Regions from separate parts of the Delftia sp. WSY_12 genome, predicted to be linked through region 2. Evidence: riboswitches for the same ligand, from Rfam matches in the RefSeq annotation. Region 2 holds a riboswitch; the other holds the start of a gene.
What was found. Region 2 has a riboswitch for glycine ahead of gcvT (glycine cleavage system aminomethyltransferase GcvT). Riboswitches for the same ligand answer to the same signal wherever they lie in the genome.

Region 1 (4,179 bases), on a different contig from region 2:
CTGGCCAGGGCCCTGCCCCATGTGGCGGACTGGGCCGGCTGCTCGGCCGGCGGCGTTCTGGCCATGTCGCATGAGTACCTGTCAGGAACCGCGCTCGCGGTGATGCTGCTGGATGTACCGGCCGCCCACTACCGCCTGTATTCGGGCCTGGCGCCCCTGCATGCGCCTGGCGGCGAGGCCGGCTTCACCGCCCATTCGGCCCTGGTCCATGCCGCAGGCGGCCAGCCCGAGCTGGCCGAGCTGCTGTACGAGCTGTCCGAGCGCACCGAGTCCGGCCTGCTGTTCGGCGGCGTGGGCGATGACGGGGAAGACGGCGTGGAGGGCGTGCAGATCGCCTGCCGCACCGAGGATCTGCATGCGCAGCATGCGGACGCGCGCGGCATTTTTCGTGGCGGCTTTTCAGGCGTGGCCTTCGGTGCCGGCGTGCCCTGCATCACGGGCATGGCCCAGGGCTGCGTGCCGCTGGGCGAGGGGCTGGAGATCACCGAGGCGCGCGGCGCCCTGGTCACCGGGCTCGATGGCGATCCGGCCTTGCAGCGCCTGCTGCAACTGCTGGGCGTGGAGCTGGAAGGCAGCGACTGGCAGCCCGCGCTGACCACGGTCCGCACCACGCTGGCGGCCATTGCGCCGCCGGGCCGGGGCCTGGCCCACGGCGTGCTGACCGAAGAGGCCCAGGTGCTGACCCTGGTTGGCCTGGACCCGCTGCGCCAGGGCGTGGCCCTGTCATCGGCCGTGGAGGCCGGGCATTCGGTGATCTTCTGCCGCCGCCAGGCCCAGGTCGCGCGCCAGGAACTGCTGCAACTGGGCGCTGCGCTGCGCGATGCGGCGGAGCCCGAGGAGGCGGCGCCCGAAGGCGAGGCACAGCCCCGCATCCGTGGCGCCATCTACATCAGTTGCCGGGGCCGCGGCGGCGGCCTGTTCGGCGGCCCCGATGCCGAACTGCGCACCCTGCGCCACGCACTGGGCGATGTGCCATTGATCGGCTTCGTTGCCGAAGCCGAGATCATGGACGCCCGCCTGCACCGCTTCGCCGGGGTGTTGACGGTGTTCACTGCATAGGCGTCGTACACGTCGTACACGCCGTCCGCACCTCAGACCGCGCGCGGGCGCACCGTGCCTGCGCTGCGATCCGGGTCCATGGCTGCGGCCCCCAGGAAATCGAAATCCACGGCCGGCCGCCTGCCGCTGACCAGGTCGGCCAGCGCCATGCCGGAGCCGCAGGCATGGGTCCAGCCCAGCGTGCCGTGGCCGGTGTTCAGGAACAGGTTGGCGATGGGCGAGCGTCCGATCAGCGGCACATTGCTGGGCGTGGCGGGGCGCAGGCCGCTCCAGAACTGGGCGCGCCCGGTATCGCCGGCGCCGGGGAACAGCTGCTGCACGCGCCGCACGATGGCCTCGCAGCGCACGGGGTCCAGGTTGCGGTCGTAGCCGTTGAACTCGGCCGTGCCCGCAATGCGCAGGCGGTCGCCTTGCGCGCCCGTGTAGCGCGAGAACACCAGCTTGAACTCGTCGTCCGTGAGGCTGACCTGATAGGCCTTGGCGGGGTCCAGCACCGGCAGGGTCACGGAGTAGCCCTTGGCCGGATAGATGGGCAGGCGCAACCCCAGCGGCTGGGCCAGCAGCGGGCTGAACGAGCCCATGGCCAGCACATAGGCGTCGCCCTGGATGCGTTCATAGCGGCCCTCGGCATTGGTCACCTCCACATGGTCGATATGGCGGCTGGCGCCCGCGCCCGTGGTGCGCAGCGCCGTCACGTGGTGGCTCTGGCGGAACTGCACGCCCGTGGCGGCGGCGATGCGCGCCAGCTCGCGTGTGAAGAGGTTGGCGTCGCCTGATTCATCCTCGGCCGTATAGGTGGCGCCCGCTATCTGCCCGCGCACATGGGCCAGAGCCGGCTCCAGGCGCACGGCCTCGTCGGCATCGATCAGGCGGCGGTCGCAGCCCAGGGCCTGCATCTGCTCGGTGGGCTTGAGCGCGCCCTCGAACTCGCGGGCGTTCGTGTAGAAGTGCAGGATGCCCTGCATGCGCTGCTCGTACTGGATGCCGGTGTCCGACCGCAACTGCTGCAGGGCCTCGCGGCTGTAGGTGCCCAGGCGAACGATCTGCTGGATGTTGTGGCGCGTGCGCGCGGGCGTGCAGTTGCGCAGGAAGGACAGGCCCCAGAGCCACTGGCGCATGTCGGCGCGCAGGCGGAAGAGCAGGGGGGCGTCCTGCCGGCCCAGCCAGCCCAGCAGCTTCAGCGGTGCGCCGGGGTTGGCCCAGGGCTCGGCATGGCTGACCGAGATCTGCCCGCCGTTGGCGAAGCTGGTTTCGGCGCCGGGCGCGGCCTGGCGGTCGATGACGGTCACTTCATGACCGAGGGATTGCAGATAGTAGGCCGACGTGGTGCCGATCAGACCGGCTCCGAGAACGATGACGCGCATGACGATGCCCTTTCAAAGGCATGTGCCGGGTCACGCGAAAGCTGGCCGCTATGGTCTGGATAGCAGGCAGCCGGCGTCCGTCGTGACGCAGCTGCCGCTCCCCCTGTCCTTGGTACCTGAGAGATTCACCGCCGTCCATGGGAACGGGGCTTGCTCCTTCGGTGCGCCGCACATTGCGTGCGGCGGCTCTCCAGACGGCATGTTGTGTTTGCAGTACGGAACCTGAGCGTGTATGGGAGTTTGCGCCTTCGGTGAGGCTCGGCACCGTGGCGCCCGCCTGCTCTCCTGCAGGGGCGATTCTATGGGGCTTGCGCAGCCAGTTCCAGTCGTATTGGGGATACCACCAGTTACTTGTATGTGGTGTGGCTGATTCAGGGTATTCCCTAGATCGCTCAAGCGCCTCCCTCGTAGCGCTGGTACGAGTCTCCGGTTTCATGTAAAAAAACTATTGAAATAGAAAAAAACATGATTTAGCCTATCGATATGTGCAGTGGTTTGTCAGTGCATGTTCTGGTCGATTGGACCTGCATGGGTTAACCATGGGTTGTATATATGTCTGATAGGCGACTTACCGTTGCACAGGTGCGGGTCCATGGAAACTGGTCCGTCACTGAAAAAATACAAGCACGGTGAATATGGTTTGTCGAGGGAGGAATGTTTTGCGTCGCAAACCCGACTGAAGGTGTGTCCGCTCAATGGGCAGTGGAGCAGCGCGCAAGCGTTGATGGAAATCCGCCTTTTTTTGATTGACGCGCAGGATCTGCGCGAAAAATTTTGCTTCCAAACTCACCGGCTGCAAGGTGAGTTGTGGGCTCGTGATTCAAATAGAACTATTCGAGGTACGGCGATGCAAATGCGCTGGGTACAACTGATGGCCATTGCCATTGGGAAAATCATTTTCCTGTCATATCTCCTTGAGAAAACGGGGAATATCATGCATGCTCTCAATCGCCTGCCTGGTTCGGCATTTTTTCGCAAGTGGCGTGCAGCGAAGTGCCTTTTCTCTTTGCTGCTGCTTTCATGCGCGGGTATCTCATCCACGGCACTGGCGGCGACCATCGTCTTCACGGTCACCGACAACAGCGACGCTCCCAATGCCAATGCAACGACACCAACCACCTGTGTCAGCACGCTGGGGGGCACCTTTGCTGGCGCATGTACGCTGCGAGCGGCCATTCAGGCAGCCAACTACACGCTGCAAACGCTGGATCCGAGTGCCGATGTTTCCATCGTCTTTGCGCCGACACTGACCACGTCGGTACGAACCATACAGAGCGGGACATCCAAGGATGCGGCGGGAAACCTCCATCCGTATGTCGACAATCAGACGGTTTACGTGCGCTGTGCCAATACATTCTCCAGCGGAGTCCAGTCCGGCGCCGTGACGGGGGCCACCAATGCCTGTGGTCAAAGCCAGATGATCAGCGGCGGCGATACGGGCACCACCACTGGTGCCGGTGGTGCCTGGTACTGGCTCAAAGGCACCGTGCCAGCCGGCACGGGCTCGTTGACCATCGATTTCGGGGGAGTCATACAAGTCCAGAACTGGGCGGACTCCCCCTGGGAAACTTTTTATCTTGGTGGGAAGAACATCACGCTCACCAATTCGCCCAACATGACCTGTGGCGAAGCGGTATTCGTCGTTGGCTCCCCGGCGAACAATGTCACCATTGATCGCGTCGGCCTGGTGAATGTGGCTCCAACCCCTGCGGGAGAGGGGACGCCGTTCAACTGCGAGCTGTACGCGGAGATTCAT
Region 2 (4,179 bases):
CGGCTTGGCGACCACGTGGGCGGCGACGATCTGGCCCCAGCGCTCGTCGGCCTCGCCGATGACGGCGACCTCGAGCACGTCGGCGTGTTCGACCAGCGCGTCTTCCACCTCACGCGGATAGACGTTCTCGGCACCCGAATTGATCATGTAGTCGATGCGGTCGCGGATCCAGAGATAGCCGTCGTCGTCGATGTGGCCCAGGTCGCCCGTGTGGTACCAGCCGTGCGCCAGGGCTCGGGTGTTGGCGTCGGGGCGGTTGAGGTAGCCGGCCATCATGCAGGGGCCGCGCACGAGGATTTCGCCCACCTCGCCGGGCAGGCAGGCCTCGGCCGGGTCGGTGGGGGCGTTGTCTTCGCGCAAGCGGGCCACGATGAGGTCATGGCCCATGGAGGGCAGCCCGGCCGAGCCCGCGTGCGAGAGTTGCTCGCGCGGCAGGAGGATGGACATGCAGGGCCCCATCTCGGTGGTGCCGTAGACCTGGACCAGGTCGCTGCCGACCTTGCGTGTCCATTCGCGGATCAGGTGCGGCGCCATGGAGGCGCCGCCGTACTCCACCAGCCGCAGCGCGGGCGCCTGCTCAGGCGAGGCAATGGGGTCGGCCAGCAGCATGGTGACCATGGTGGGCGCCGCGAAGAAGAAGCTCACGCGCTCTTCGCGGATCAGGCGCCAGGCCTCGGTCACGTCGAAGCGGCGCAGCAGCACCTGGGTGGCACCGGCCTGCAGGCGCGGCAAAAAGCTGGTGTGCAGCTCGGCCGTGTGGTTGAGCGGCGCCATGGCCAGGCCCACGTCGTCGCGCGTGAACTGCATGGTCTGGTGCATGAGGGCGTTGTGCGCCAGCTTGCTGCGGTGCGTATGCAGCACGCCCTTGGGCCGGCCCGTGGTGCCGCTGGTGTACATGAGGATGCAGGGGTCGCTCTCGCGCACATGGGCCTGGGGCGGCGCGCTGCTGCGGCCACTGGCCAGGGCGGACAGGCGCTGCGTGGCCCAGGCCGGCAGCGGGTCGGCCGGGGCATCGTCGGCAAAGATCCAGTGCTCGATGCCCGTGCCAGTGCCGCCACCTTCGGCCTTGAGCAGGGCCTGGGCGCGTGCGGCCACCTCGCCGCCCTCGTGCTCGAACACAAGGGCGCGCGCTGCGCCGTCCTTGAGGATGAAGGCCAGCTCCTGCGCCGCCAGCCGGTAGTTGATGGGATTGAAGATGGCGCCCAGGCGCGCGGCCGCCAGCATGGTGAAGACAAAGGCCGGCGTGTTGTAGAGAAAGGCCGCGACCACGTCGCCATGGCCTATGCCCAGCTCGGCCAGGCCGTGGGCGTGGCGGTTGACTTCGGCATCGAGCTGGGCGTAGGTCCAGGCGCGGCGCTCGCCGCCCTCCCACGCGACCAGGGCTTCCTTGTTCGGCAGGTAACGTGCCGGCCAGGCCAATGTGTCTCCCAGCGTCTGCTGCATGTGCGCTTCTTCCTTCTCGCTCACGAGATTCATATATCGATGCATCTCAATGTAGGAGATTTTTTAGACAGTTATGCAATTTGCAAATGCATCCATGCAGGCAAGCGCATGGAGCTGCGGTCGGCCCGCGGAAATCCCGAAGCCGCACGGACGCTGGCCGCAGCTAGAATGCGCCGGTCAGGAGAGAGTGCCCGCCCGGCCGCAATGGTCACAGGCAGCGGCACCGCCGAAGGCGCAGGGTTCGTCCCGAACGCTCAGGCAAAAGGACTGGCACCGCCTGCCGCCACGGCCGCAGGCGTTCCTAGCTGGAGAGAGATGCAGGGCACGGCGGTGTGCCCCATCCACCGAAGGAGCAAGCCCCACGCATGGAAGGTGCGGGTGAATCTCTCAGGTAAAGCGGACAGCAGGGCAGCACATCCCGGAGGACCGGGATGGCGTTATGCCTTGTTCCTTGCCTGAAAGAGAGCCCTCCTTGTCCGCTGCCTCCACCACCGATCTGCTCAAGACCCCGCTGTTCGACCTGCACCAGGAACTGGGCGCGCGCATGGTGCCGTTTGCCGGCTACTCCATGCCCGTGCAATACCCGCAGGGGCTGATGGCCGAGCATCTGCACACGCGCGAGGCGGCAGGCCTGTTCGATGTCTCGCACATGGGCCAGATCAGCGTGCGCGGTGCCGACGCCGGGGCCGCGCTGGAGTCGCTGATGCCCATGGACGTGCTGGGCCTGGGCGAACACCGCCAGCGCTACGGCCTGCTGCTCAACGACGCGGGCGGCATTCTGGACGACCTGATGTTCGTGCGCCGCGAGGACGACCTGTTCCTGATCGTCAACGGCGCCTGCAAGCATGAAGACCTGGCGCACATCCAGGCCCGCATCGGCCAGCGCTGCGAAATCGAGCCCCAGTTCGACCGGGGCCTGCTGGCGCTGCAGGGCCCGCAGGCCGCAGCCGCGATGGAGCGCCTGCTGCCGGATACGGCCGGCCTGGTGTTCATGACAGGCGGCCACTTCGACTGGGAGGGGGCCGAGCTGTACATCACGCGCAGCGGCTACACCGGCGAGGACGGCTTCGAGATCTCCCTGCCCCCCAGCCACGCCGAGGCCTTTGCCCGTGCCCTGCTGGCCCAGCCCGAAGTCAGGCCCGTGGGCCTGGGCGCGCGCAATTCGCTGCGCCTGGAAGCCGGCCTGTGCCTGTACGGCAACGATCTGGACACGACCACCACCCCGGCCGAGGCCGCCCTGAACTGGGCCGTGCAGAAGGTCCGCCGCATCGGGGGCGAGCGCGAAGGCGGCTTTCCCGGCGCAGCCACCGTGCTGGCCCAGCTGCAGTCGCCCGAGCTGCTCACGCGCAAGCGCGTGGGCCTGGTGGCCCTGGAGCGCGTGCCCGTGCGCGAAGGCACGGAACTGCTGGATGCCGGCGGCCGCAAGGTCGGCCAGGTCACCAGCGGCCTGCTGTCGCCCACGCTGAACCAGCCCGTGGCACTGGCCTATGTGGAGCCGGGCAGCGCCGCCATCGGCACCACGCTGCAGGCCATGGTGCGCGGCAAGGCCGTGCCCATGCAGGTGCAGGCCACGCCCTTCGTGGCGCCCCGCTATCACCGCGGTTGAGGACAGCCTGCGCGCTTGGCGTGGATCGAGTTCGGCGGATTCGTTTTTCCTGCCATCGCATGCCGCTACAGTGCGCACTGACCTTTCTCAAACCGCCTTTCACAGGTTTCTTTTCAGTTTCTATCGGAGCAAGCCATGAGCATCCAGTATTCCAAGGACCACGAGTGGATCAACGCCGCCAACCCTGACGCGGCCATCGTCGGCATCACCCTCCACGCGCAGGACGCGCTGGGCGACGTGGTGTTCGTCGACCTGCCCGCCGTGGGCACCAGCTTCAACCAGGGCGATGTGGCCGGCGTGGTCGAGTCCGTCAAGGCCGCCGCCGATGTCTACATGCCCGTCAGCGGCGAGATCGTCGAAGTCAACGAGGCCCTGCGCGACGACCCCTCCCTGGCCAACAGCGACCCGCTGGGCGAAGGCTGGTTCTTCAAGGTCAAGCTCAGCGACGCAGGCCAGCTGGCCGCGCTGCTTGACGAAGCCGCCTACACGGCCTTTGCCCAGAGCAACTGACGCCACTTTCCGGCCAGGACGGGCGCCAGGGCCCGCCCTGGCGCTTTTCAGCTTTTGAGACAGGTCCCTCCATGCTGATGTCCTCCACCCAGCCCCTTGCCGCCCTCGAGAACGCCACCGAATTCGTGGCCCGCCATATCGGCATCGCGCCCGAAGACGAGGCCCACATGCTCAGCGCCATCGGCGCGGCATCGCGCGATGCGCTGATCGACGCCATCGTCCCGCCCTCCATCCGGCGCCACCAGCCCATGGCGCTGCCGCCAGCGGCCACCGAGGCCCAGGCGCTGGCCGAACTCAAGGCGCTGGCAGGCCGCAACCAGCTGCTCAAAAGCTTCATCGGCCAGGGCTACTACGGCACGCACACGCCCGGCGTCATCCTGCGCAACATTCTCGAGAACCCCGCCTGGTACACGGCCTACACGCCCTACCAGGCCGAGATCTCGCAAGGCCGCATGGAGGCCCTGGTCAACTTCCAGACCATGGTCTGCGACCTGACGGCCATGCCGATTGCCAACGCCTCCATGCTGGACGAGGCCACGGCGGCCGCCGAGGCCATGACGCTGGCCAAGCGCTCCGTCAAAAGCAAGAGCAACCGTTTCGTGGTGGCCGGCGATGCCCAC

Region 1: another riboswitch for glycine. It lies ahead of ACF8LI_RS04055 (D-amino acid dehydrogenase); the one in region 2 lies ahead of gcvT (glycine cleavage system aminomethyltransferase GcvT).

The regions. Positions count from the first base shown of each region.
Region 1 is NZ_JBICKW010000008.1:55,342-59,520, reverse strand. Features, by position in the region: gene ACF8LI_RS04060 (FIST N-terminal domain-containing protein) at 1-1,059, shown strand, start outside; gene ACF8LI_RS04055 (D-amino acid dehydrogenase) at 1,092-2,423, opposite strand; glycine riboswitch at 2,517-2,627, opposite strand; gene ACF8LI_RS04050 (beta strand repeat-containing protein) at 3,016-4,179, shown strand, end outside.
Region 2 is NZ_JBICKW010000016.1:327,495-331,673, forward strand. Features, by position in the region: gene ACF8LI_RS11100 (fatty acid--CoA ligase) at 1-1,443, opposite strand, end outside; glycine riboswitch at 1,612-1,723, shown strand; glycine riboswitch at 1,739-1,857, shown strand; gene gcvT (glycine cleavage system aminomethyltransferase GcvT) at 1,883-3,049, shown strand; gene gcvH (glycine cleavage system protein GcvH) at 3,185-3,559, shown strand; gene gcvP (aminomethyl-transferring glycine dehydrogenase) at 3,631-4,179, shown strand, end outside.